Regions from separate parts of the Zobellella sp. An-6 genome, predicted to be linked through region 1. Evidence: predicted binding sites of a transcription regulator. Region 1 holds the regulator's gene; each other region holds the start of a gene.

Region 1 (7,057 bases):
TCAGCCCGGCGATGGAGGCGGTGGCATACACCATGGAGGCATAACCGAACAGCCGCTTGCGACTGAAGGTGGGCACGATGGCCGAAATGATGCCGAAACTCGGCAAGATCATGATGTACACCTCGGGGTGGCCGAAGAACCAGAAGATATGCTGGAACAGCACGGGGTCGCCGCCGCCGGCCGCCTCGAAGAAGCTGGTGCCGAAATACTTGTCGGTGAGCACCATGGTCACCGCCCCCGCCAGCACCGGCATCACCGCGATCAGCAGGAAGGCGGTGATCAGCCAGGTCCAGCAGAACAGGGGCAGTTTCATCCAGGTCATGCCTGGCGCTCTCAGGTTCCAGATGGTAACGATGACGTTGATCGCCCCCATGATCGAGCTGATGCCCATGATATGGATGGCGAACACGAACAGAGCGGTGCTGTCCGGGGCATAGGTGGTGGACAGGGGGGCGTAGAAGGTCCAGCCGAAGTTGGGGCCGCCGCCGGGCATGAACAACGAGCTCAGCATCAGCAGGAAGGCGAAGGGCAGGATCCAGAAGCTCCAGTTGTTCATGCGCGGCAGCGCCATGTCGGGAGCGCCTATCATCATCGGGATCATCCAGTTGGCCAGGCCGACAAAGGCGGGCATGACGGCACCGAACACCATGATGAGGCCGTGCATGGTGGTCATCTGGTTGAAGAAATTGGGATCCACCAGCTGCAGGCCGGGCTGGAACAGCTCGGCGCGGATGACCATGGCCATGCTGCCGCCCAGCAGGAACATGGCCAGGCTGAACAGCAGGTAGAGGCTGCCGATGTCCTTGTGGTTGGTGGTCAACAGCCAGCGCATGATGCCCCTGGCCGGGCCCTGGTGGTGATGGTCATCCGCCACGTCCAGCTGGTCGTCCGCGGTTTGTGTCCGGTCTAACTGCGTCATCCCTGCCCCCTATTGTCCCTGCCTGGCTTGATGGATGTCCTTGGGCTGCACCAGATCACCGGTGTCGTTGCCCCAGGCGTTGCGCTCGTAAGTGATCACGGCGGCCAGCTCCTTCAGCGCCAGCTGCCGGTCGAAGCTCTGCATGGCGGTGCCCTCCTTGCCGTAGAGCACGATATCGATATGGGACGCCCTGTCGTTCAGCACCATGTTGCTGCCCCTGAGCGCGGGGAAGGCGCCGGGTATACCCTCGCCATTGGCCTGGTGGCAGGCGGCGCAGCTGCGCTGATACACCTGCTCGCCCAGGGTCATCATCTCTTCCATGGTCATTTCCATCGCCAGCAATTCCTGCTCGGCGGCCCGGGCCTCGGCCTGCTCCGCCTTCACCCGGGCCAGCCAGCCGTCGAACTCGCCGGGCGGGCGGACATCCACCACTATCGGCATAAAGGCGTGATCCTTGCCGCACAGCTCGGCGCACTGGCCGCGGTAGAGACCGGGCTGGTTGATGCGGGTCCAGGCCTCGTTGATAAAGCCGGGAATGGCGTCCTTCTTGACCGCGAAGGCCGGCACCCACCAGGAATGGATGACGTCATCGGCGGTGATCAGGAAGCGCACCTTGCGATCCGTGGGCAACACCAGGGGCCGGTCCACTTCCAGCAGGTAGTTGTCGCGCTTACGCAGGCTGCCGTCGATTTCCTGGGGCAGGGTGGCGAGCAGGCTGAAGAATTCGACGTCCTCATCGAAGTAGCGGTAGTGCCATTTCCACTGGGAGGCGGTGATCTGCACCGTCAGATCCGACTGGCTGGCGTCCTCCATGGCGATCAGGGTACGGGTGGCGGGAATGGCCATGGCCACCAGGATCAGGAAGGGGATGATGGTCCAGAGGATTTCCACCTTGGTGCTTTCATGGAACTGGGCGGCCTTGGCCCCCTTGGACTTGCGGTGATGGAGCAGGGCCCAGAACATGGCCCCGAACACCACCAGGCCGATCAGCGCGCAGATGATGAGTATGGTCATGTGCAGGCCATACACCTTCTGGCTGATATCGGTGACCCCCTGGGTCATATTGAGACGGCTTTGCGCCCACACGGGCAGCGGTGCCACTAGCGACAGCAGCAGAAAAATCGGCTTCACACGCACCCCCAAAAGTCTTAGTCCTTTATTTTGGCGCACTCGAAAGAGAGTCAGTGCTTACCGAACCACCGCGTCCATCGGTCCGGCACACACTAAGTAAAGCATTGATTATGAAAAAGTAAAAAAATGAAAAAGAAGCGGGAAGCGGGAAGCGGGAAGCGGGAAGCGGGAAGCGGGAAGCGGGAAGCGGGAAGCGGGAAGCGGGAAGCGGGAAGCGGGAAGCGGGAAGCGGGAAGCGGGAAGCGGGAAGCGGGAAGCGGGAAGCGGGAAGCGCATCTTAGGCCCCCATCCCCAGGGAAGCAAGTGGCTTAAAACCTGTTTATGATTTTTGTTAGGCGGCCTGTGGCCACCCAGCGAAGAGGCAATAGGCGCCGCTGAGCTTTGGGGGACAAAGGCTGCGGCTGCACCGACCCACCGCGCCAGGGAAGGCGCGGTGGAGCCCCCATGGGGCGAGCTTGTCCGCCGTGACGAGCCATTTCGGCCTGACCGAACATCCAGTGAATGTTCGCAGCAGGTCGAAGTGATGAGTATCGGATCCCACGGCGTGTCGGCGGAGTAGTGCCCGTTGGCCTAGAACAAAAGATTGCCAACAGGTTCTTAAAAATCGCTGTTGCGGATCACGCCCACCGCCAGGCCTTCGATGATCAGCTCCTGGCTCCGCAGGTCAACCTCGATGGGCGACAGCTCCTCGTTCTCCGGCAGCAGGCTGACCCTGCTGCCCTGACGCCGGAAGCGCTTGACCGTGACCTCGTCGTCGAGCCGGGCCACCACCACCTGGCCGTTGCGCACCTCACCGGTCTTGTGCACCGCCAGCAGGTCGCCGTCCATGATGCCGATGTCCTTCATACTCATTCCCTTGACCCGTAGCAGGAAATCTGCCGGCGGATGGAACAGGGCCGGATCCAACCGGTAATGGCTCTCTATATGCTGCTGTGCCAGGATGGGCTCACCGGCGGCTACCCGCCCGATCAGCGGCAGACCCGGCTCTTCTCCCGCTTCCTCCTCTTGCGCCAGGCGGATCCCCCGGGAGGTGCCGGGCATCATCTCGATCACCCCCTTCTTGGCCAGGGCCTTCAAATGTTCCTCGGCGGCATTGGCGGACTTGAAGCCCAGGGACTGGGCGATCTCGGCACGGGTGGGCGGCATACCGGTCTGCTGGATATGCTCCTTGATGATCTCCAGCACCTGGGACTGGCGAGGGGTTAGCGCTTTCATAGGAAACCTGTTTTTTTATACAGCTAACTGTCAGTATATCCAGTAAATCCCGCAGGGCAAGCACAATAAACCACGGTGTCGCTCCTCCCGGCCGGCCTTTCCTTGTAGCCAAGGGCGGCGATAGGGTTACCACTGCGCCAAGGCCAGGCCGGCAAACACCGCCATGCCCGCATGGTTATTGTTGAGGAAAGCCTGGAAGCAGGCCGCCCGCTCCCGGTCCCGGATCAGTCGCTGCTGGTACACGAACAACGCGGCGGCGGCCAACAGCCCCCAGTAGAAAGACGCAGCCAGGGCGAACACCTGACCGGCCGCCACCAGCAGCAGCAGGGTGGCCAGTTGCAGCAGGCCGACGATCAGCTTGTCACGCCGGCCGAACAGGATGGCGGTGGACTTGACCCCAATCCTGAGATCGTCATCCCTGTCCACCATGGCGTACATGGTGTCGTAGGCTACCGTCCAACACAGGTTGGCGGCAAACAACAACCAGAGCCCGGCCGGCAGGCTGTCTGCCTGGGCGGAGAAGGCCATGGGAATGGCCCAGGAGAAGGCGATACCCAGAAACAGCTGGGGCAGATGGGTAAACCGCTTCATAAAGGGATAGAGCGCGGCCCAGAACAGGCCGGCAAAGGCCAGGCCGATGGTGAGGGCGTTGGTGGTCAGCACCAGCACAAAGGAAAGGCCCACCAGCAGGGCGAAAAAGCCCAGCGCCTGGCGTTCGGTCAGCTCGCCGGCGGGCAACGGCCGGGCCTGGGTGCGCTTGACGTGGCCGTCGATATGGCGGTCCGCATAGTCGTTAATCACGCAGCCGGCGGAGCGCATGAAAAACACCCCGGCGACGAACACCAGCAGCACCCAGGGGGAAGGCAGGCCGTCGGCAGCGATCCACAGGGCCCAGAGGGTGGGCCAGAGCAGCAGCAGGCTGCCGATGGGCTTGTCCATGCGGGCCAGCGCCATGTAGGCACGCCAGCGCGGGCGGGAAGGCGAAGTCAGGGTGGTCATGTTACAGGCTCCTGATAGGCGGGCACGGCGGGAAGGAACAGCTCGGTCACCAGCACCCGGGCTCGCCCGGTGGCCAGCACGGACCGCCGGCCCCAGAGGGTGCCAGTCGCCCCTGCCCGCGCCACCAGCCGTTCATAGTCGACGGGCGCCAGTTCGGTGAACTCGAAGGAGGAACGCTGCAGGTCCGGGGCATCGAACAACAGCTCCCCCAGGGCACGCCGTCCCAGGCCGGTCAGCTCCGGCATGGCGGCCCGGGTGGCCGGGGAATAGAGGGAACTGGCATAGACCCAAGGCCGGCCGTCGCAATACAACAAGACTTCCCGGCAATAGGCCAGTTCGGTGTCCAGCAGGGCCATCTGTTCCGGGCTCAGGGGTAACAGGACATCGCTGGCCAGCACCTCCACCCGGAAGTCACGACTGTGCCGGCGCAAACGCTCGGTCAGGGAACCGGGATCCCGCAGCCAATCGCACAGGGTGGGCCGCCGCTGCGGCAGCGCCGCCGTCCAGTGCCAGAGATGATCGACAGAGGGCGTCACGGCTGATTCCTGAAATAACGGATACACATATAAAAAGACACGACTCAGTTGCTTTAAAAATCACGTATTTACTTGACCGGCCCGGTATTTGTTTAAACAATGCGCTCCAGAAACCAAGGCTGGAGACATTGTTTATGCTACGCATCGCTGCGCTGTGCATCTTGCTGGCGGCGACGGGCCGCGCCCAGGCACAGGAAGCACCCCCGACTTCCGAAGGGCCCCTATACTACACCATGACGCCGGACATTATTACCAACTACCAGAACTCCGGCCAGACCCTGGGCTATATCCGCGTGTCCATCGAGCTGATGCTGGAGCAGGCCGACCAGATGCCGCTGGTGGAGCAGCATATGCCGCTGCTGCGGGACGCCGTCAACAACCTGCTGGCAGAAAAGAACCAGCAGGAGATCCGCTCCCTGGCCGCCCGCACCGAATTGGCCAGCGAAGGCCTGCGCCGACTGAACGACCTGCTGCTGAAGGAAACCGGCCAGGCACCCATCCGCCGCCTGCTGTTCACCAACTTCCTCTATCAGTAACGCCGGGAGCTGTTGTCTAGCCGGGCCTGCGCCAGGCCGATCAGGCCGCCGCCAAGGTGGGCCAGATTGGCCACCGGTCCCAGCACGCCGGCAAAGCCCAGCACCAGCCACACCACCATGAACACCGCCATGCCATCCGGCAGGCCGATGCCCCGCAGCGGGTTGAGCCGCCCGCTGAGCCAGACATAGGCCAACAGGGCGTAGACCACCCCGGACAGGCCGCCGAAGCGGGGGCCGCTGGCCCAGTATTGCATCAGGTTGGGCAACACCGCCGCCACCAGCAAGAGGGACAACAGTTTGCCGTGTCCCAGGCGCCGTTCCACCATGCCCCCCAGATACCACCACCAGAACAGGTTGAACACCAGGTGCATCAGGGAGAAATGCAGCAGCGCCGGGGTGAAGGCGCGCCAGAACTCCAGCCCCAGCAGTTGTTCCCAGCGGGGCGGAAAGGACAGCAAGCCGAACATCGGCAGTCCCAGCCAGCTCAGGCCGTAGACCAGCAGGCAGGCCAGCAGCACCAGCAGGTTCACCGGTCCGGTCTGGCGCAGCAGATCGCTCAGCCAACCCGCCGCCTGGCGATCATGGCTAAAGCGGACATGGGTGTCGCCCTGACGCCAGGAGGCGTCCTGGTAACGAGGATGCAGGGGCTCGGCCAGAAAGCGTTTCACCTCCTGCAGCGCCTCCTGGTAGCGGGACTCGTTGACCAGCCAGATGCTGACGTTGTTGTCGTCGTCCAGGGTCAGTTCGCATTTGAGCCCGATATCGGCCAAATAATCCACAAAGGCCTGGGCCCGGCGCGGATCATCGAGCACCAGCAGCAGCTTCATCCGGCCCCGACCACCGCCTGGGTGCGGCGCCAGGCCTCGAAGCCGCCATCCAGGCTATAGACTTCCTCGAAGCCCTGGTGGATCAGGTATTGGGCCGCGCCCTGGCTGCTGATGCCGTGGTAGCACATCACGATGACCGGAGTGTCGAAGTCCACCTCGTTGGTGAACCGCACCAGGCTGTCGTTGGTCAGGTGGAAGGCCCCTTCGGCGTGCGCCAGGGCAAAAGACTGGGGATCGCGGATATCGACCAGCCGGGCGCGACCCTCGGCCAGCAGGGTGTGCGCTTCCGCCACCGAAATATGGGCAAACTGCTCCATCACTCACTCCTCGCATGAATTTAGGGCAGTTTACCCAATAGCGGCGGCCTTGGCATCACCCGCCCAGGTAGGCCCGCTGCACCTGCTCGTTGACCAGCAGGGCGGCACCGGTGTCGGCCAGCACGATACGGCCGTTTTCCAGCACATAGCCGCGGTCCGCCAACTTCAGTGCCTGGTTGGCATTCTGCTCCACCAGGAAGATGGTCATGCCCCGCTCCTCGCGTAGACGGGCGATGATGTCGAAGATCTGAGCGATGATGATGGGAGCCAGACCCAGCGACGGCTCATCCAGCAGCAGCAGCCGCGGCTTGCTCATCAGTGCCCTGCCGATGGCCAGCATTTGCTGCTCGCCACCGGACATGGTCCCGGCCCGCTGGTGCATGCGCTCCTTGAGCCGGGGGAACATCTGGTACACCTCCGCCAGCAGGCCCTCGTGCTCGTGCTTGTCCACGAAGAAGGCACCCATGTGCAGGTTTTCCTCCACCGTCAGCCGGGAAAAGATCCGCCGCCCCTCGGGTACGATGGCGATGTCCTTGCGCATGATGGTGGCAGTGTCCAGGGCGCTCATGTCCTGCCC
Region 2 (7,057 bases), 2.8 Mb from region 1:
CGGGCCATGATGGCGGCCGGCACCAGGCCACCGCGGCTTACCGCTATGATGCCCTTCCACTGGCTGGCGGGAAGCTGACGCTGGGCCAACTTGCGCGCTTCGCGCTGAAATGAATCCCAGGTGACGACGAATTTGTTGGACATAAACAGAACCTTTGGATGTTGGCTTTCGAGACAGGTTGGCCACCGTCGTCCGCCGTGGTACCCGGCAAGCGGCAGCCCCACTAAGCGCCCCTGCCTTGGTGCCGGTATCGACCGGATGACGACCAAACAATGGCCGCATTATAGAGATAGCGCCCATTCTTGACCAGCGTTACAACTTTTTATTACCGGCGGAGCACAGACACCTCAGGACCTCATCCACGCCTGCCTGGCACCGGTCTGCCTGCCTCCAGTGCAGCATTATCCGGAATGATCAAGGCGAGAACGCCTTGGCAGTATCGGCCGAAACCCCGTATTGCAAATGTCATCGTAATGCCTTCATTTTGTCACCGGTTACGGTTAGGCTGCCGACCGCTAAATCGTTTCAGCTTGACGAGGCCGACGGTTAACAGTATGGATAATGGGTTTCATACGATGCTCTTCGATCACTGCGATCTTGGCGAGGAGCGCGAGATGACGCTCGACGGCTGGCATTCGCTACGCGACTGAAACCGAAAAAGGGGGGAAGTGGCGCCTGCCGAGCCGCGGGGACGGCGTCATCGAGCGGCTCACACCATGCCTTCATCCGCGGATCTGTCGAATGGCAGCCAGCGCTGCTTCCCACGAAGGGCCATGTACCTGAAAGATTTGCCGGAAAGCTCTCACTTTTGACCTCGGTCAGCCGCAACGCTTTCGCCATTGATTTAGTATGGACAATCTGGCCGCCCCCGGCTGAGGATAACCACAGAGGAACATAGGACGTGAAACTACTGCGCTCGCTCTCTATTGCCAAACGGCTCTATCTCAACCTGCTGCTGCTCTCCGTCGGCATCCTGGCGGTCACCCTGATGATGCTGTGGCTGTTCTACCAGGGCCTGGTGGAAGAAAAGCGCACCCAGGCCATGCGCCAGGTGCAGTCGGTGGTCAGCCTGGCCGGTTTCTATCACCAGCGTCAGCAACAGGGGCTGTTGCCCGAGGCCGAGGCCCGCCAGCAGGCCCTGGCCGCCATCGCCGAGCTGCGCTACGGCAACAACGATTATTTCTGGATCAACGACAGCCATCCACGCATGATCCAGCATCCGATGCAGCCCAAACTCAACGGCGAGGATCTGAGCGGCTTCAAGGATCCCAACGGCAAGGCGCTGTTCATCGAGATGGTGGAGCAGGTCAAGGCGGGTGGCGCCGGCTTCGTCCACTATCTCTGGCCCAAGCCGGGCCTGACCGAGCCGGTGGAAAAGGTTTCTTACGTGGAGCTGTTTGCCCCCTGGGGCTGGATCATCGGCACCGGCATCTATATCGACGACGTGCACGGCCAGCTGATGGCCACCGTCGCCAAGGTAACACCGGTGGTGCTGGGGCTCGGTACCCTGGCGGTGCTGGTGGCGATAGCCCTGATCCGCAGCATACTGCACCCGATGGGTGACACGGTGCGGGCCCTGCGCGACATCTCTCACGGCGAAGCAGACCTGCGCCGGCGGCTGGACGAACGCGGCCAGGACGAAGTGGCCCAGCTCAGCCGAAGCTTCAACCAGTTCTGCTCGCGGCTGGCCGTCACCATCCGCCAGCTCTCTCCCATCAGCCAGGAGGTGAATGCCGCCGCCGGCCGCCTGTCCGACATAGTGCGCCACAACCGCGGTCTTTCCGAGCAGCAGTCGGCCGAAACCGAGAAGGTCGCCGCCGCCATGCAGCAAATGCTGACCACCAGCCAGGAAGTGGCCAGGTCGGCGGAGCAGGCGGCCTCGGCCAGCCATGCCTCGGCCGAGGCCGCCCGGGACGGCAGCGGCAAGGTGGCCCAGACCCGCCAGGTGGCGGCCGGCCTGGTGGCCGAGCTCACCTCGGCCCAGCATCGCCTGGCCACCCTGGCCGAGCGGGCCCAGGACATCGGCAAGGTGCTGGAGGTGATCAGCGCCATCGCCGAGCAGACCAACCTGCTGGCGCTGAATGCCGCCATCGAGGCGGCCCGGGCCGGGGAGCAGGGCCGCGGTTTCGCGGTGGTGGCCGACGAAGTACGCAGCCTCGCCACCCGCACCCAGCGCTCGACCGACGAGATCCAGGACATCATCCAGCGGCTGCAGTCCGAAGCCAGTGACACCGTGGCCCATATGAACGGCCTGATGCAGCAGGCGAAGGACACCCAGGGCACCGCCGATCAGGCTGGCGACGCCCTGGCCGCCATCAGCGAACGCATGCGGCTTATCAACGACATGAACAGCCATATCGCCACCGCCGCCGAACAGCAGCGGCAGACCACCGAAGAGATGAGCCGCAACCTGGGCCGGCTGAGCGAACTGGCGGAGGAGGCCCGCCTGAAGACCCAGGAGACCGACAGTGCCGGTGAGGCCCTGTCCGGCCTGGGGCGCAAGCTGTCAGACGAAGTGAATATGTTCAAGGCGTAAAATCAGATAGTTAAACCAAAAATAAATGAAAATTTGAATCAACAAGCACAAAAACCATGCAAAGTAGTGAAGTGATGGATAAGGACCGCGGTGGGGGAGTAAGCTATCGGCTTTCTCCCACCGATGTCTGAAGCCAGGTACCTCATGAGCGAGATCCGCAGCCTTTCCCCTGCCCTGCTGTGGCAGTTTTTCGACACCCTCTGCAGCATTCCCCATCCTTCCGGCCATGAGGCGGCCCTGCGCCAGTGGATCATTGACTGGGCGCGGGCGCGGGAACTCGACGTGATCCAGGACAGGGTCGGCAACCTCGTCATCCGCAAGGCCGCCACCGCAGGCATGGCAGGGCGCAAGGGCGTCATATTGCAAGCCCATATGGACATGGTGCCCCAGGCCAACGCCGACAGCGCCCATGATTTTACCCGGGATCCGATCCAGCCCTGGATCGACGGCGACTGGGTCCGCGCCCGCGGCACCACCCTGGGCGCCGACAACGGCATCGGCCTGGCCGCCTGCCTGGCGGTGCTGGCCGACGACGAGGTGCAGCACGGCCCCTTGGAGGTGCTGTTGACCATCGACGAGGAAAGCGGCATGACCGGCGCCTTCGGCCTGGAGCCCGGTCTGTTGCGGGGCGAGATCCTGCTCAATACCGACTCGGAGCAGGACGGCGACGTCTACATGGGCTGCGCCGGCGGGGTGGATGCCAACATCACCCTGCCCTACCAGGCCGAGCCCGTCCCCGCCGGGCACCAGGCGGTACGCCTGGCCATCACCGGCCTGCGTGGCGGCCACTCCGGCATCAATATTCACCAGGGCCGGGCCAGCGCCAACAAGCTGCTGGCGGAGCTGCTGCACGATATCGGCCGGCACGGCCAGGTCCGGCTGGCGGAGCTGCACGGCGGCACCCTGCGCAATGCCATCGCCCGGGAAGCCTGGGCCCTGCTGACCCTGCCCGTCGCCGAACTGGACAGGGTACAGGCCCTGCTCGACCGCCATCGCCGCCAGTACGCCGTCGAATTCGCCGGGGTCGACGACTTTATCCGCCTGGCGCTGGAGCCCGCCGAGCTGCCGCCGCGGGTGATGAGCCCGGACATGCAGCAGCGCCTGGTCGCAGCCCTGCTCGCCTGCCCCCACGGGGTGATGGCCATGAGCCGGACCCTGGCCGAAGTGGTGCAGAGCTCCACCAACCTGGGGGTAATCAAGACGGAAGGGGATCAGGTCTACCTCCAGTGCCTGATCCGCTCCCTGAACGATGCCGAGCGGGACAGGGTGGCGGAGATGACGGCGGCGGTATTCCGCCTGGCCGGGGCCGAGTGCCGTTTCGATGGCGGCTACCCGGGCTGGCAGCCGGATCCCGACTCCGCCGTCATGAAACTGCTGCTCGATACCCACCAGGCCCTGTTCGGAGCGCAGCCGGCGGTCAAGGTGATCCATGCCGGCCTCGAGTGCGGCCTGTTCAAGGCGGTCTATCCGGAGTGGGACATGGTGTCGTTCGGCCCAACCATTCAAGGCGCCCACTCCCCGGACGAGCGGGTGCATATCGAAGCGGTGTCCCGCTTCTGGCAACTGCTGGTGCGGGTGCTCAGGCAGATCCCGGAGGCCGACGAGCGCTAAACGTCAGCATCGGACCCAGCCATGGCGTCTCCGGTAGGCAAGGAGGACAAATTGGCTTATGCTCTTGGCCAGGACCCCGAGTAGAGGAAGACGCCATGAAATACGCCTCCTTGTGTCTGTTGCTGTCCTTGCTGACGGCGCCGGCCATGGCCGACAACCTGCTGAACCGGATGGTGGACTTCGGCCGGGAAGTGCTGGACGAAACCCGCAAGCTGGCCCCCGGCATCCAGAACGATCGCCGCCACGAACAAGCGGCCCAATTGAACCAGGCCGCCCCGGACGACGGCCGGCACAGCCCGGCGATAGAGCTGGGGCCGGTATCCTCCGCTGAGTCCGCCAGCCTGCCGCCGCCGGCCTCCCCCAGCGCCAACCACGGCTGGCAGTTCGTGGAGGAAGATCATCTCAAGGGACAGTGAGGCGTGAATACGATAGCCGAATGATTGACGCAAGCTGCCTATTGAGCCCCGGCAAGGGCTACCAGTCAAACCCCAGCTGAACGCCCTGGCTGTTGTCGGCCAGCTCCACGCTCACTCCTACCAGCCGGACGCCCCTGCCTTCGGCACGCTCCCAGGCCCGTTCACAGAGCCTCAGTGCCGAGTCCAGCTCGGCCGCGTGAGTGCGCCTTGAGAGCGTGGTCTGCTCGAAATCGCTGAACTTGAGTTTGATGCACAGACCGCACACCGGTCTGCCGTCCAGCCGCCGGATCAGCTCCGGCCAGAGCCTGGCCAGCACCTGCAATCCCTGCTCCGACTGGTGCAGATCCTCGGCCAGGGTGGTCTCCACCCCCACCGATTTGCGCACCCATTGTGTCTGCACCGGTCGTTCGTCGATGCCCCTGGCCCGCTGCCACAACAGTCGGCCGAACTTGCCGAAGCGGCGCACCAGTTCGGCCTCGCCCACCGCCGCCAGCTGACCGCAGCTTTCCAGCCCCAGGGCCGACAGCTTCTCCGCCGTCTTGCGCCCGACGCCGGGGATCTTGGCCAGGGGCAGCCGATGCACGAAGTCTTCGACCAGCTCCGGCGGCAGCACGAAGAGCCCGTCCGGCTTGTTCTCTTCCGAGGCGATCTTGGCCAGGAACTTGTTGGGCGCCACCCCGGCAGAGGCGGTCAGTTGCAGCTCTTCCCGGATGGCCCGGCGGATATCCCGGGCGATCAGGGTGGCGCTGCCGCCGAACCAGGGGCTGTCGGTCACGTCGAGGTAGGCTTCGTCCAGGGACAGGGGCTCGACCAGGTCGGTATAGCGATGGAAGATCTCGCGGATCTGGCGGGAAACCTGCTTGTATTCGGCCATGTTGCCGGGGATCAGCAGCAGTCCCGGGCAGAGCTTGAGCGCCTGGTGGCTGGCCATGGCCGAACGCACGCCGAAGGCCCGGGCCGGGTAGTTGCAGGTCGCGATCACCCCGCGCCGGCTGGCACTGCCACCGATGGCCAGGGGGATATCCCGCCACTCGGGATGGGCGCGCATTTCCACCGCGGCGAAAAAGCAGTCCATATCGACGTGGATGATCTTGCGCATGACCAAACTGGATAAATAAACAGTAACCAGATATTAACGCGGAATGTTGGAAGCGGGAAGCAGCCCGAGCATGGTGGAAGATAAGAATGCTTACCCAAACTACGGCCTTTGATTTTATACAGCAAATCACGCTGTCAGCTAAAAGCCGTAAGCCAGGATCGCAGGCCACTCGGGCAGTTTATCGCTTCCAGCTTACGGCTTCCAGCTTCGGTCAGATGATGCGGTGTTCTTCCAGCATCTTGCGGCGGGCTTCTTCCTTGGCCATTTTCTTCTTGCGGTTGTCGCAGGGGTCGGGACAGTCACAGGCCTTTTCCACGCCGATACTACCCAGGCCGCCACAGGATCCCGAAATGGTCTTGCGCTGGAGGATATAGCCGATGGCCATGGCGGCAAACACCAGGGCAAACACCGCGAGCGTAATGACGAAATACAGCATATCAACCTCTTAAATACTTCTTGAAGGCGCTGGACATGTCCACCCGGAAGCCTTCTTCGGTCTTGGTGAGCAGATAGATGGCCAGCCGGTGTTGCTCCGCGAAGGCGAGCGCCTTGTCGGTGCCCATCACCGTCAGCGCCGTCGCCAACCCATCCGCGATCATACAGGAGGGATGCACCACTGTCACCGACGCCAGCCGGTGGGTAATGGGCTTGCCGGTGGCCGGGTCTATGCTGTGGGACAGCCGTTCCCCGTCCAGCTCGTAATAGTTGCGGTAGTCACCGGAGGTGGCCACGCTGCTGTTGCCGAGCGCGATCACCTGCTGCACCGAACCGGTGCCCGGCCCCGGTTTTTCCACCGCGATGCGCCAGGGCTGCCCCTTGGCATTGAGCCCGCTGACCCTGACCTCGCCGCCGATCTCCACCAGGTGATCGGTCAGTCCTTCTTCCGCCAGGTACTCGGACACCACATCCACCCCAAAGCCCTTGGCGATGGCCGACAGATCCACATAGAGCTCGGGCAGCGTCTTCTGCAGGTATTCGCCTCCGGCGTCGACGGTGACGGCCAGGTACTCGAGCCCGATGCGCGAGCGGATCTGCGCCAGTTGCTCGTCGCTCGGGATCCGCTCCGGCCGGGCATCGGGCCCGAAGCCCCACAGGTTGACCAGAGGGCCCACCGTCACGTCCAGGGCGCCGTCGCTCAGCCGCCCCAGCTGCAGGGACGCGGTCACCACCTTGGCGGTGTCTGCCGAGACCCGCACGGGATCGCTGCCGCGATACCGGTTAAACCGGCTCAGCTCCGAGTCTTCCCGGTAGGTCGACATCTGCTCGTTGACCCGCTCCAGCCGGCGGTCGATCTCGCTTTGTAGTTCCTGGGCCCGGGCTTCATCGGCCGCCACTATCTTCACCGAATAGTAGGTGCCCATGGTATCGCCGGTCAGGTGCAGCTGCGGCCTTTCG
Region 3 (7,057 bases), 1.2 Mb from region 1:
TCTGCGCCGTCCCGAGCAGGCCCGCTTCCTCAAGACCCGCGCCAGGGTCACCAGCCGGGTGCGCCGCTTCCTGGACGAACAGGGTTTCCTCGACATCGAAACCCCCATGCTGACCAAGGCCACCCCGGAAGGCGCCCGCGACTACCTGGTGCCGAGCCGGGTGCACAAGGGCCATTTCTACGCCTTGCCCCAGTCGCCCCAGCTGTTCAAGCAGTTGCTGATGATGAGCGGCTTCGACCGCTACTACCAGATCGTCAAGTGCTTCCGCGACGAAGATCTGCGCGCCGACCGCCAGCCGGAATTCACCCAGATCGACGTGGAAACCTCCTTTATGACCGCCGATGAAGTGAGGGCCATCATGGAGCAACTGGTACGCGAGCTGTGGCAGGATCTGGCCGGCCAGGACCTGGGCGCCTTCCCGGTGATGACCCATGCCGAGGCCATGCGCCGCTACGGCTCCGACAAGCCGGATCTGCGCATTCCCCTGGAGCTGACCGACGTGGCCGATCTGCTGAAGAAGGTCGACTTCCAGGTGTTCGCCGGCCCGGCCAACGATCCCAAGGGCCGGGTGGCCGCCCTGCGCGTGCCCGGCGGCGCGGCGCTTTCCCGCAAGCAGATCGATGAATACGGCAAGTTCGTGGGCATCTACGGCGCCAAGGGCCTGGCCTGGCTGAAGGTGAACGAGGCCGCCAAAGGCATGGAGGGCATCCAGTCGCCGGTGGCCAAGTTCCTGACCGAGTCCATCGTGGCCGAGCTGCTGGCCCGTACCGGCGCCCAGGACGGCGACGCCCTCTTCTTCGGCGCCGATTCCGCCAAGGTGGTGGCCGACTCCATGGGTGCCCTGCGCCTCAAGGTTGGCAAGGACCTGGGACTGGTGGAGGACAGCTGGAAACCCCTGTGGGTGATCGACTTCCCCATGTTCGAGGAAGAGGACGGTCGTCTCTACGCCATGCACCATCCCTTCACCGCCGCCAAGGAGGTCTCGGTTGCCGAACTGGAAGCCTGTCCGCTCGAGGCGGTGGCCAATGCCTACGACATGGTGATCAACGGCTACGAAGTGGGCGGCGGTTCGGTGCGTATCCACCACAACGAGATGCAGCAGACGGTGTTCCGCCTGCTCGGCATCGAGGCCGAGGAGCAGCAGGAGAAGTTCGGCTTCCTGCTGGAGGCGCTGAAATACGGCACGCCGCCCCATGCCGGCCTGGCCTTCGGCCTGGATCGCCTGGTGATGCTGCTCACCGGCACCGACAACATCCGCGACGTGATCGCCTTCCCCAAGACCACCACCGCCTCCTGCCTGCTGACCGATGCACCCAGCCTGGCCAACCCGGACGCGCTGGCGGAGCTGGCCATCGCCACCCGCCTGCCGGCGGCCCGGGCCGACGGGGCGGACGACTGAGGCATGGGCCACAAGCACCCGGAGTCGGTGCTGGTTCTCATCCATACCGAGGACCAGGTGCTGCTGTTGCAACGCAAGGACAACCCGGACTTCTGGCAGTCGGTCACCGGCAGTCTGGAGCCGGGCGAGAGCCGCCAGCAGGCGGCGGTGCGCGAGCTGGAGGAAGAAACCGGGATCAGGCTGGGCGACGGCCTGGCACTGGTGGAAACCGGGCACCGGGTGCGTTTCGAGATCTATCCCCGCTGGCGGCACCGCTATCGCCCGGGGGTCACCCACAACTGGGAATACGAATTCCGTTTATGCCTGCCGGCGCCCCGGGAGGTGCGTTTGAGCGAGCACCTGGCCCAGCGCTGGCTGTCCCTGGAGGACGCCCGGCGCGCCGCCAGCTCCTGGACCAACCAGGAGGCCATCGGCAGGCTGATCCAGAGCAAGCAAACCGGAGAATAACCTATGGCAGGTCATAGTAAGTGGGCCAACATCAAGCACCGCAAGGCGGCCCAGGATGCCAAGCGCGGCAAGATCTTCACCAAGCTTATCCGTGAACTGACCACGGCCTCCCGTGAAGGTGGCTCCGACGCCGCCTCCAACCCGCGGCTGCGTGCCGCCATCGACAAGGCGCTGTCCAACAACATGACCCGGGACACCATCGACCGGGCGATCAAGCGCGGCGCCGGCGAGCTGGACGGCCAGGTGCTGGAAACCATCGTCTACGAGGGCTACGGCCCGGGCGGCACCGCCGTCATGGTGGAATGCATGACCGACAACCGCAACCGTACCGTGTCCGAGGTGCGCCATGCCTTTTCCAGGAGCGGCGGCAACCTGGGCACCGACGGCTCGGTGGCCTACCTGTTCGAGAAGAAGGGCGTGATCAGCTACCAGGACGCGGAGGAAGAGTCGGTGATGGAAGCCGCGCTCGACGCCGGTGCCGAGGACGTGGTGGTGAACGACGACGGCTCCATCGACGTCTACACCCAGTGGGATGAATTCGGCGCCGTCAAGGACGCCCTCGACGCCGGCGGCCTGGCCGCCGACAACGCCGAGGTGACCATGATCCCTTCCACCAGGGCGGAGCTGGACGAAGACACCGCGCCCAAGCTACTCCGGCTTATCGACATGCTCGAGGATCTGGACGACGTGCAGGAGGTCTACCACAACGGCGAGATCTCCGATGAAGTGGCTCAAAAGCTGTAAGCGGTATGCTTGAAGCTGGAAGCAGCCCGACGGCGACGGTGGGTTGGCAGGGCCGGTTTGGTATAGGCCAGGGGCTGTCAGTGTCACCACCCTGCAAGTGTGGCGCTGCTCCAGTCAGCGGCTCGATCTGCTTCCAGCTTATGGCTTCCGGCTTCCGGCTTTATTGATATGGCTATTATCCTCGGCATCGATCCCGGCTCTCGCATTACCGGCTACGGCGTGGTGCGCCAAACCGGCAACAGGATGGAATACCTGGGCTCGGGCTGTATCCGCATGGGCGACGATGAGCTGGCGCCCCGGCTGAAGAAGATCTACGACGGGGTGAGCGAGATCATCCTGCAGTTTCGGCCCGAGCTGTTCGCCATCGAGCAGGTGTTTATGGCGCGCAATCCGGACTCGGCGCTGAAGCTGGGCCAGGCCCGGGGCGCGGCCATCGTCGCCGCCGCCAACGCCGGCCTGGAGGTGGCGGAGTATTCCGCCCGCCAGATCAAGCAGGCGGTGGTGGGCACCGGCGCCGCCGACAAGGCCCAGGTGCAGCACATGGTGGTCAAGCTGCTGGTGCTGCCGGGCACGCCCCAGGCCGACGCCGCCGACGCCCTGGCGGTGGCCCTGTGCCATGGCCACACCCGCCAGAGCCTGATCGGCATGGCCGGCCAGGTGCGCGGCACGGTGAGAAAGCGGCTTCGCTGACGCGCGGCCGCGCAAGCTGGAAGCATGAAGCCGAAAGCTGGAAGTGGTGTTGCTGGGGGTAGTAAGCCGTGTTTGTGAGGCTGTGTTTTGTCTAGAAGTGAGTCACTCCCGCGCAGGCGGGAGTCCATCCCGCAAACAAAGCCGAATCCAAAGAGACGGCTCAATATTTCCAAACAGCTTCGATCTGCTTCCAACTGATGGCTTCCAGCTCAGGTGCATGGATATTTATCCAGTTATTTATTATGCTTGGCGCCACACAGATTGGTTAGCGGGGAGCCCCAGTGATAGGTCGGTTGAAAGGTATCATCAGCGAGAAGCAGGCGCCGGAGATCCTGCTGGATGTGAACGGGGTGGGCTACGAGGTCACCCTGCCCATGAGCTGTTTCTACGAACTGCCCAAGGTGGGTGAGGCGGTGACCCTGCTCACCCACTTCGTGGTGCGGGAAGACGCCCAGCTGCTGTTCGGCTTCAACACCAAGACCGAGCGGGCCCTGTTCCGGGAGCTGATCAAGACCAACGGCGTCGGCCCCAAGCTGGCGCTGGCCATCCTCTCCGGCATGACCGCCGATCAGTTCATCTACAACGTGGAGCAGGGGGAGATCGGTGCCCTGGTCAAGCTGCCGGGGGTGGGCAAAAAGACCGCCGAGCGGCTGATCGTGGAGATGCGCGACCGGCTCAAGGGCTTCTGCGGTTACGATCTGTTCAACCCGGCGCCCGAGTCGGCGACCTCCGCGGTGCTGGCCGACAGCGCCCGGGACGAGGCCGTGGCCGCGCTGCTGGCGCTCGGCTACAAGGCGGCCCAGGCCGAGCAGGCGATGAAGAAAATCGCCAGGCCGGAGATGAACGCCGAGCAACTGATCCGCGAAGCCCTGCGGAGCATGGGATAAGCCATGATAGAAGCGGACCGTTTTATCAACCCGGCCCCCCGGCGGGAAGAGGAAGCCATCGACAGGGCCATCCGCCCCAAGGCGCTGGCCGACTACCGGGGCCAGGATCATGTGCGCAGCCAGATGGAAATCTTCATCGAGGCGGCGCGCCGGCGGGAAGAAGCCCTGGATCACCTGCTGATCTTCGGCCCGCCCGGGCTCGGCAAAACCACCCTGGCCAATATCGTCGCCAATGAGATGGGGGTGAACATCAAGACCACCTCTGGCCCTGTGTTGGAGAAGGCCGGTGACCTGGCGGCCATGCTCACCAACCTGGAGCCGGGCGACGTGCTCTTTATCGACGAGATCCATCGCCTGAGCCCGGTGGTGGAGGAAATCCTCTATCCGGCGATGGAAGACTACCAGCTCGACATCATGATAGGGGAGGGGCCGGCGGCCCGCTCCATCAAGCTCGAACTGCCGCCCTTCACCCTGGTGGGCGCCACCACCCGCGCCGGCTCCCTGACCTCGCCCCTGCGCGATCGCTTCGGCATAGTGCAGCGGCTGGAGTTCTACCAGGTGGCGGATTTGGCCCATATCATCGGCCGCAGCGCCGACAAGCTGGGGCTGGCGATCAACGAAGAGGGCGCCTTCGAAATGGCGCGCCGGGCCCGGGGCACGCCGCGCATCGCCAACCGGCTGCTGCGTCGGGTGCGGGACTACGCCGAGGTGCGGGGCAGCGGCAGCATCGACGCCGAGATTGCGACCCAGGCCCTGGACATGCTCGACGTGGACAGGCAGGGCTTCGACTACATGGATCGCAAGCTGCTGCACGCCGTGCTCGACAAATTCATGGGCGGCCCGGTGGGGCTGGACAACCTGGCGGCGGCCATCGGCGAGGAAAAGGAAACCATCGAGGACGTGATCGAGCCCTACCTTATCCAGCAGGGTTTTTTGCAGCGCACCCCCCGGGGCCGCGTGGCTACTCCCAGGGCCTACCTGCACTTCGGCTTCGAGCTGCCGGAACTGTAACGGCAGCTGGAAGCTGGAAGCTTGAAGCTTGAAGTCGATCGAGAGGCTGGTAGACCCGGCTTCCAGCTTCCAGCTTCCAGCTTCCAGCCTCCAGCCTCCAGCCTCCAGCCTCCAGCCTCCGGCTTCCGGGTCAGCCGGTGTCGTGCCTGCCCGGGGCCATCTTCTTTCCCTGCCATGACTCGGGTATAGTATGCCCATCTTTTGAGCCTCGCGGCCGAGTAGCCGATGTCTGATGCGAACTTTTATTGGCCGGTGCGTATCTACTACGAAGATACCGATGCCGGTGGTATCGTTTATAACGCCAACTATCTGAAATTCATGGAGAGAGCGCGCACCGAGTGGCTGCGCAGCCAAGGGATTGAGCAAGACGGGTTGTTGGAGCAGGGGGTCGCCTTCGTGGTGCGGCGCGTCGAGCTGGATCTGCGCAAGCCGGCGCGCTTCAATGATGCATTAAAAGTCACCGTGACGGTGAAAATGCTGAAACGAGCCTCTATTGTGTTTGAGCAGGAAATTCTGGATGATGCGGGCCTTTGTCTGGCCCGGGGAGAGGTGCTGATCGCCTGTGTCCAGATTGCTCAAATGAAACCTTTTGCCATTCCTGAGCCGCTGATGGGAGTATTGTCAGGTGCACGCTGAAATATCGTTTATAGGTCTGTTCTTGGAGGCCAGCCTGCTGGTCCAGCTGGTGATGCTGACCCTGGTGGGCTTCTCCGTCCTGTCCTGGGCACTGATCATCAACCGGCGCAAGGTGCTGACCACGGCCCGGGATGATGCCGACAGCTTCGAAGAGAAGTTCTGGTCCGGCTCCGACCTGAGCCGCCTCTACCACGAAAGCAACGCTCGCCGCGACAGCCTGGCCGGCATGGAGCAGATCTTTTACGCCGGCTTCAAGGAGTTTGTGCGTCTGCAAAAACAGGGGCGGGCCCAGGACAGCATACTGGAAGGTACCTACCGCACCATGCGAGTCGCCCTGTCTAGGGAAGTGGACCGGCTGGAGACCAACCTGTCGCTGCTGGCCACCATCGGCTCCATCAGCCCCTATATCGGCCTGTTCGGTACCGTCTGGGGCATCATGAACGCCTTTATCGCCCTGGCCGAGGTACAGCAGGCCACCCTGGCGATGGTGGCCCCGGGCATCGCCGAGGCATTGATCGCCACCGCCATGGGCCTGTTTGCCGCCATACCTGCGGTTATCGCCTACAACCGCTTCAGCTATCAGGTAGAGCGGCAGGAAAATCACCTGGCCAACTTCATGGATGAATTCTCTACCATCCTCAACCGCCAAGTGATGACAGGTAACAACTGATGCATGGCTATCAACGCAGACGCCGCAAGCGTGTTGCCGAGATCAACGTGGTGCCTTACATCGACGTGATGCTGGTGCTGCTGATCATCTTCATGGCCACTGCCCCGGTGATCACCCAGGGGGTCAAGGTCGACCTGCCCCAGGCCCAGGCCGAGATGCTGCCGGAGGACAGCGAAAAGCCGCTGGTGGCGTCCATCGATGCCGAAGGCCGTTATTTCCTGGATGTAGGGGACAGCCGGGATGAAGCGGTGGATCTGCTGGAACTGGCCTCCATGGTGCAGAACCAACTGAGAACCACGCCGGAAGCCCCGGTGGTGGTGAAGGGCGATGCCAATGTGCGCTACGACGCCGTGATCCAGCTGATGGCGACCCTGAAGGCGGCAGGGGTGCCGTCCGTCGGCCTCATGACCCAACCGGAGCAGTAGCGGACTCATGACCGGAAACGAGGGGATTCGCAAGCCGTTACTGATCTCGTTGGCACTGCATCTGACGATAGGGATCTTTTTCCTGGTGGGCGTCAATTTCAATGCGCCCAAGCGGCCGACCCAGGCGGTATCCATTATCGAGGCCACC
Region 4 (7,057 bases), 1.5 Mb from region 1:
TGCCCTGATGCAGGCCATGAGCGGCGCCCGGGACGACCTGAGCCGCCAGGACAGCGATACCCACCAGATCGCCGCCGCCATCGACGAGATGTCGAGCACCGCCACCGAGATCACCCAGAATACCCAGCGGGCCGCCGCCAATGCGGAGGAAGCCCAGCACCAGTGCCATCTGACCCAGGGCCAGCTGGAGCAGGCCAAGCAGAAGATCATCGAACTGGCCCGGGAGGCCGAGCACGCCGCCGAGGCCACCTTCGCGCTGACCCAGGAGTCGGATCGTATCGGCACCCTGATGAGCGAAATCCAGGGTATTGCCGATCAGACCAACCTGCTGGCGCTCAACGCCGCCATCGAAGCGGCCCGGGCCGGGGAGCACGGTCGCGGCTTCGCCGTGGTGGCGGAGGAGGTACGGGCCCTGTCCACCCGCACCCACGGCGCCACCGAGCAGATTCAGAGCAGCATCGGCCAGATCCAGCAGACCCTCGCCAAATGGCGCTCGATGATGGATGCCAACATGGAGCACAGCCAGGAATGTGTAGATGCCGCCGAAGCCGGCAGCGCCAGCCTGAGCCGGGTGGTAGGCGAGATCGACAACATAGTGGGGATCACGGTGCAGATTTCCGCCGCCGCCGGCCAGCAGCAGCAGGTGGCCGAGGAGATCAGCCGCAATGTACATCAGATTTCCGAAGCCTCGTCCGCCAACCTGGGCAAGATAGCCCAGGTGGAGGCCTCCAGCCGGCAACTACTGGAACGCTCCCAGGGGCTGAATGACATGACCCGTACCTTCTCCTGAGCATGGACTCCCGCCAACAGGCCATACTGACCCTGCTCGCCCTGGTACCGGCGGGACGGGTGGTCAGCTACGGCCAGTTGGCGGATCTGGCCGGCCTGCCGGGCCGGGCCAGGCTGGTCGGCCGCGTGCTCAGAACCCAAAACACCGTGGACCTGCCCTGGCACCGGGTGGTGGCGGCTTCGGGCCGCATCAGCCTGCCCAAGGGCAGCGATGGCTGGCATGAGCAACGCCGGCGGTTGCAGCAGGAAGGGGTGTTGTTGAAGGGGGACAGGGTACTGATGAAACAGCATCAGTGGCAGCCGGATCTGGCTGCCATACTGATGCTGATGGAACACTGAGGTGGGCTAATGCTTAATCGGTCTCTTCCAGCAATTCGCTGACATGGACCTGAAAAGGAATGGTTTCGTCTTCGCGTTGCAACAACACCAGCTGGTTATTGACGTCCACTTCCAGTACATAACCCGAGCCATCCGAGGTATGGCAGATCATCCCCGGCCTGATTTCATGAATATCCATATTCACTCCTTACGACAAGCTCAGCCTGCGAATCCATAACGTCCCATTTCTATCGGCTCTGCACGCTCTCCTTAGTGCTATCCACTTAATTTGACCGAAATATGAGAAAATATGCCTGTTATTTACCTTTCTGGCTCTGCTGCCACTTTCCTTCGGCATAGTGTGCGGTCCAACCAGTGGCCTTTTTATTGACCTCGGTCATCACATATTGTTCCTTGTTTTTACGACTAAAACGCACAATTGCCTTGTTACCCTCCGGATCCTGGGTCGGAGCCTCGGTCAGATACCGATATTTTTCGGGCAAGCGGTCCTTGAAACGGATCAGCTCTTCCACCAGGGGCGCCCGGGTCTCCCGGGATTTGGGGAAATTGCTGGCGGCCAGGAAGATGCCGGCAGCGCCGTCGCGCAACACAAAGTAGGCATCGGATTGACTGCAGGGCAGTTCCGGCAAGTGCACCGGATCTTCCTTCGGCGGCGCCACTTCACCGTTTTTCAGGATCTTGCGGGTATTGCCGCAGGCCTCGTTGGTACAGGCCATGTACTTGCCGAAGCGGCCGCTCTTGAGCTGCATCTCGGCACCGCAGCGATCGCAGTCGATCACCGGCCCTTCGTAGCCCTTGAGCTTGAACTGGCCTTCTTCCAGCTCGTAGCCGTCGCAATCCGGGTTCTGGCCGCACACGTGCAGCTTGCGCTTATCGTCGATAAGGTAGGCGTCCATGGCGGTGCCGCACTTGCCGCACCGGTGCTTGGCACGCAGGGCGTCGGTTTCCGCCTCTTCGTCGTTGGCCAGCACGAAATCGTCGCCCGGGATCAGGTTGATGGTCTGCTTGCAGCGCTCCTTGGGTGGCAGGGCATAGCCGGAACAGCCGAGGAAAACCCCGGTGGTGGCGGTACGGATCCCCATCTTGCGGCCACAGGCCGGACAATCGATATCGGTCAGTACCATCTGGTTGGCGCGCATGCCGCCTTCTTCCGAGGGCCGTTCGGCCTTTTCCAGCTCCTCACTGAACTCGGCATAGAAAGCATCCAGCACCTGGGTCCAGTTCAGGCTGCCACCGGCAATTTCGTCCAGCTTGCTTTCCATCTGGGCGGTGAAGTCGTAATTCATCAGCTCGGCGAAGCTCTCCTGCAGCCGGTCGGCCACGATTTCGCCCATCTTCTCCGCAAAGAAACGCCGGCTTTCCACCTTGACATAGCCCCGATCCTGGATAGTGGAGATGATGGAGGCATAGGTGGACGGCCGGCCGATGCCCCGCTTCTCCAGCTCCCGTACCAGCGCCGCCTCGGTGAAGCGGGCCGGTGGCTTGGTGAAGTGCTGCTTGGGTTCGAGTCCGTCGAGGCTGAGCACCTCGCCCGCCTGCACCGCCGGCAGCTCGGTATCTTCGCCCTTGCGGCTCTGGGGACTCAGCACCTTGGTCCAGCCAGCGAAACGCAGGATGCGGCCACGGGCCTTGAGTTCGTAATCGCCGGCCTGCACCGTGATGGTGCTGCTGTCGTACTGGGCCGGCGTCATCTGGCAGGCCACGAACTGCCGCCAGATGAGATCGTACAGCCGTTTGGCATCCGCTTCCATGCCGTCGAGCCGGTCCGCCGTCAGGGTCACGTCCGAAGGGCGGATGGCCTCGTGGGCCTCCTGGGCGTTGGCCTTGGCGCCGTAAACGTTGGGGCTCTCGGGCAGGTAGGCCTTGCCGTAGTTGTCCTGGATAAAATCGCGCACCCCGTTCACCGCTTCCTGGCTCAGGTTGGTGGAATCGGTTCGCATATAGGTGATATAGCCTGCCTCGTACAGGCGCTGGGCCAGCATCATGGTGCGCTTCACCCCGAAGCTCAGTCGGGTGCTGGCCGCCTGCTGCAGGGTGGAGGTAATGAAGGGCGCCGGCGGCTTGCTCTGGGTCGGCTTGTCTTCCCGGGACACCACTTCGAACCGGCTGGCCTTGAGGGCATCCACCGCCGCCATGGTCTGGGCTTCGTTGACCGGCCGGAACTCCTGCCCCCGGCACTTGGCCACCATCATGGTTAGTGCCAACTGCTGTGCATTGCTCAAGGCCGCCTGGATATCCCAGTATTCTTCCGGTATGAAGGCCTTGATCTCGCGCTCTTTCTCCACGATGAGCCGCACCGCCACCGACTGCACCCGGCCGGCGGACAGACCCCGAGCGACTTTTTTCCACAACAGCGGCGACACCATATAGCCCACCACCCGGTCCAGGAAGCGACGGGCCTGCTGGGCGTTGACCCGGTTCAGGTTGAGGTCGGACGGGTGGCTGAAGGCCTCCTGGATGGCACTCTTGGTGATCTCGTTGAACACCACCCGTTTGAAACGGCCCTGGTCACCGCCGATCAGCTCCTTCAGGTGCCAGGCGATGGCTTCCCCCTCCCGGTCCAAGTCCGTTGCCAGGTAAACGGTGTCGGCCTTTTCCGCCAGGCTCTGCAATTCGGACACCACCTTTTCCTTACCCGGCAGCACCTGGTAGTCCGCCTTCCAGCCGTGCTCGGGATCCACCCCCATGCGCGCGATCAGCGCCTGGTGCTCTTTTTCCTTCTTCAGCCGGGCCTTTTCTTCGGCGCTCAGCTGCTTGGTGTCGGTCTTGCGGCCACCGGTTTTTTTCGCGGAGGAGGAGCCGGCGGTCGGCAGGTCACGCACGTGGCCGACGCTGGATTTGACGATGAAGTCCTTTCCCAGGTACTTGTTGATGGTTTTTGCCTTGGCGGGCGATTCGACGATAACCAGCGATTTGCTCATAAAGCGCGTTTAGATCCTTAAAGTCTGGCCCCGTTCGGGGTTCCGGCGGCAAGGTAATGACGGCTGTATAAGTGAAAAAGCCGTAAAAAGCAAACTTGCCCGGCGTGGCCCGGAAAAAAGTTCAATGAATTTATATTTATTTATTAACACCCTCATGCCCGTCGGAATCAACCGCTTTTTTTATACCGCTGCCTGTTCGCCCGCTTTTTATGCATTGTTATTACTTTGGTGCGATCTGTTGTTAAAAAGGGGTTACATCTTCCGAATAAATCCACATATAATGGCCACCAGCAGGATTTTCTTGTCACTTTTCACCATTTAAAAGGACAATATAATGGTACAGTTTGAAGCCAATTTTGACGGTCTGGTCGGCCCCACCCACAACTATGCCGGCTTGTCTTACGGCAATGTCGCTTCTCAAAGCAACGCCCAGGATGTTTCCAGCCCGAAAGAAGCGGCCAAGCAGGGCCTGCGCAAGATGAAGGCGTTGACCGAACTGGGCCTGGTACAGGGTGTGCTGGCCCCCCAGGAGCGCCCCGATATCCATACCCTGCGCCGTCTGGGCTTTACCGGCACCGATGCCCAGGTACTGGAAAAGGCGTTCCGGGAAGACCCGGTGCTGCTGGCCGCCTGCTGCTCCGCTTCCAGCATGTGGACCGCCAATGCCGCCACAGTGTCGCCCAGCGCCGACACCGCCGACGGCCGTATCCACTTCACCCCGGCCAATCTGACCAACAAGTTTCACCGCTCCATCGAGCATGAGGTGACCGGCCGCATCCTCGGCCAGGTCTTTGCCGACGAGCGCCATTTCAGCCACCACCAGGCCCTGCCCGCCAACGACTACTTCGGTGACGAAGGCGCCGCCAACCACACCCGCCTGTGCGCCGACTACGGCCACGCCGGGGTGGAACTGTTCGTCTACGGCCGCAGCGCCTTCAACCTGAGCGCCCCCGCCCCGCACCGCTACCCGGCGCGGCAGACCCTGGAGGCCTCCCGCGCCGTCGCCCGGCTGCACGGCCTGGGCGAGGACACCGCCATCTTTATCCAGCAGAACCCGGCGGTGATCGATCAAGGGGTGTTCCACAACGACGTCATCGCCGTGGGCAACCAGAACGTCCTCTTCTATCACCAGGAAGCCTTCCTCAACACCGCCGCCGCCCTGGAGGAGATCCGCCGCAAGCTGCCCGGCACCGAGCTGCACTTTATCGAAGTGCCCACCGATGAGGTACCGGTGGCGGACGCGGTGAAGAGCTATCTGTTCAATACCCAGATCGTCACCCTCAAACCCGGCCACATGGCCATCATCGCGCCCACCGAATGTGCCGACACCCCGAGCGTCAAGGCCTATCTGGACAAGCTGGTAACACTGGGCACTCCCATCCGGGAAGTGCATTTCATGGACGTGAAGCAGAGCATGCGCAACGGCGGCGGCCCCGCCTGCCTGCGGTTGCGGGTGGCCATGACACAAGCGGAGCACGCCGCCACCAACCCGGCCTGCCTGATGAATGAGACCCTGTTCGCCCGCCTCAACCAGTGGGTGGACAAGCACTACCGCGAGCGGCTGAGCCTGACCGACCTGCGCGATCCGGCCCTGTTGCAGGAGTCCCGCGCCGCCCTGGACGAACTCACCCAGATCCTGAAGCTGGGCTCCGTCTACCCCTTCCAGCGGTGAGATGACGGGGACAGGAAATTGAGAGGGCCGGTCTGATACCGGCCCTCTTTATTTTTCGTCAGCCAAAGGGCCGCTGGCCCGCTTCATAAAGCTTCATCAGCGCCCGGCTCACCCCGGCCTCCGCCGCCTTGCCCAGCTTGTCCTTCAGGCTCGGCCTGGGCTTGTAATGCAGGCGGATGATGCGCCTGTCCTCGCTCCGGGCCAGCAGGAAGTCGCTGCTGGTCAGCAGTTCGTCCACCAGGCCCAGTTCATGGCCATCGCGGGCCAGCCAGTGCTCTCCGGTCGCCACCCGTTCCACATCCAGGGTCGGCCGGTTCTGGGCGATGAATTCCTTGAACCGTCGATGGATCACCTCCAGCTCTTCCCGGAACTTGGCCCTGCCGTGTTCGTCGTTTTCCCCGAACAGGGTCAGGGTGCGCTTGTACTCGCCGGCGGTGTGCAACTCGATATCGATGTTTTTCTTCTTCAGGTATTTGTTGAAGTTGGGCAACTGGGCCACCACCCCGATGGAGCCGACGATGGCGAAGGGAGCCGCGATGACGCGCTCGGCCACGCAGGCCATCATGTAGCCGCCGCTGGCCGCCACCTTGTCCACCGCCACCGTCAGCCCGATGCCGCGCGCCTTGAGCCGGGCCAGTTCGGCCGCGCCCAGGCCGTAGCCGTGCACCAGGCCGCCGCCGGACTCGAGCCGGAGCAGCGTCTCGTCACCGGGTCGGGCCAGTTGCAGCAGGGCGGTGATCTCCCGGCTGAGTCCTTCCACTTCGCGGGCGTCCATGCTGCCCTTGAAGTCCAGCACATAGAGCCGGGGGCGTTCATCGCCGGCCTTTTTGTCGGCCTTGGCCTGCTGCCTGAACGCCTGCTTGAGCTGCTTGCGCTCGGCATCACTGCCGGCCGTGGCCAGTTGCAGCCGCTGCCGCTGGCGGCGCAGGCCCGCGCCGAGATCCTCCACCTCCAACTGTTCGCCGGCCTGCTTCTGACGGGCCGCCAATCCCGCCACCAGGGCCACCAGCAGGGCGATGGCCAGCACCCAAGTGAGGCTCTTGGCGACGAACAGACCGTATTCGTACACAAATTCCAGCATGACTTCTCCTTAAAGGCGTAGTTCGGCACCCATTGTAAGAGCCGGCGCAAGGAACACCAATGGGCTTTTTTACTCCTAAAGGCTGGCGTCCCGGGCCAGAGTCTGGTTTGATCTGGCCACCTTGAACTCCCTAGAGAATGCGACAGATGCTCGACTATCATGCCTCCCCCGAATTACTCGCCGGCAAGGTGATACTGGTCACCGGGGCCGGCGACGGTATCGGCCGCCAGGCGGCACTCAGCTACGGCGCTCACG

The links. The regulator LexA, encoded in region 1, represses DNA repair genes until DNA is damaged. The targets are predictions, from matches to a motif close to ANCTGTNTNNNNANACAGNT.
Region 2: dinB (DNA polymerase IV) is a predicted target of LexA. The motif match lies at 5,668-5,687, and genes of this name have one in related genera.
Region 3: ruvA (Holliday junction branch migration protein RuvA) is a predicted target of LexA. The motif match lies at 3,496-3,515, and genes of this name have one in related genera.
Region 4: astB (N-succinylarginine dihydrolase) is a predicted target of LexA. The motif match lies at 4,220-4,239, and genes of this name have one in related genera.

What each region holds. Positions count from the first base shown of each region.
Region 1 is NZ_CP199259.1:300,336-307,392, reverse strand. Features, by position in the region: gene ctaD (cytochrome c oxidase subunit I) at 1-919, opposite strand, end outside; gene coxB (cytochrome c oxidase subunit II) at 929-2,050, opposite strand; gene lexA (transcriptional repressor LexA) at 2,648-3,265, opposite strand; gene ubiA (4-hydroxybenzoate octaprenyltransferase) at 3,392-4,264, opposite strand; gene ACT7DK_RS01365 (chorismate--pyruvate lyase family protein) at 4,261-4,800, opposite strand; gene ACT7DK_RS01360 (flagellar basal body-associated FliL family protein) at 4,935-5,336, shown strand; gene glpG (rhomboid family intramembrane serine protease GlpG) at 5,330-6,163, opposite strand; gene glpE (thiosulfate sulfurtransferase GlpE) at 6,160-6,480, opposite strand; gene ACT7DK_RS01345 (ABC transporter ATP-binding protein) at 6,536-7,057, opposite strand, start outside.
Region 2 is NZ_CP199259.1:3,111,167-3,118,223, forward strand. Features, by position in the region: gene gpt (xanthine phosphoribosyltransferase) at 1-143, opposite strand, end outside; gene ACT7DK_RS14530 (methyl-accepting chemotaxis protein) at 902-2,536, shown strand; gene ACT7DK_RS14535 (aminoacyl-histidine dipeptidase) at 2,681-4,147, shown strand; gene ACT7DK_RS14540 (hypothetical protein) at 4,243-4,563, shown strand; gene dinB (DNA polymerase IV) at 4,622-5,662, opposite strand; gene nqrM ((Na+)-NQR maturation NqrM) at 5,874-6,098, opposite strand; gene ACT7DK_RS14555 (FAD:protein FMN transferase) at 6,100-7,057, opposite strand, start outside.
Region 3 is NZ_CP199259.1:1,467,535-1,474,591, forward strand. Features, by position in the region: gene aspS (aspartate--tRNA ligase) at 1-1,399, shown strand, start outside; gene nudB (dihydroneopterin triphosphate diphosphatase) at 1,403-1,846, shown strand; gene ACT7DK_RS06815 (YebC/PmpR family DNA-binding transcriptional regulator) at 1,850-2,590, shown strand; gene ruvC (crossover junction endodeoxyribonuclease RuvC) at 2,759-3,280, shown strand; gene ruvA (Holliday junction branch migration protein RuvA) at 3,562-4,167, shown strand; gene ruvB (Holliday junction branch migration DNA helicase RuvB) at 4,171-5,178, shown strand; gene ybgC (tol-pal system-associated acyl-CoA thioesterase) at 5,404-5,814, shown strand; gene tolQ (protein TolQ) at 5,804-6,484, shown strand; gene tolR (protein TolR) at 6,484-6,909, shown strand; gene tolA (cell envelope integrity protein TolA) at 6,917-7,057, shown strand, end outside.
Region 4 is NZ_CP199259.1:1,802,527-1,809,583, reverse strand. Features, by position in the region: gene ACT7DK_RS08335 (methyl-accepting chemotaxis protein) at 1-790, shown strand, start outside; gene ACT7DK_RS08330 (MGMT family protein) at 793-1,128, shown strand; gene ACT7DK_RS08325 (hypothetical protein) at 1,142-1,306, opposite strand; gene topA (type I DNA topoisomerase) at 1,425-4,049, opposite strand; gene astB (N-succinylarginine dihydrolase) at 4,384-5,721, shown strand; gene sohB (protease SohB) at 5,780-6,799, opposite strand; gene ACT7DK_RS08305 (YciK family oxidoreductase) at 6,949-7,057, shown strand, end outside.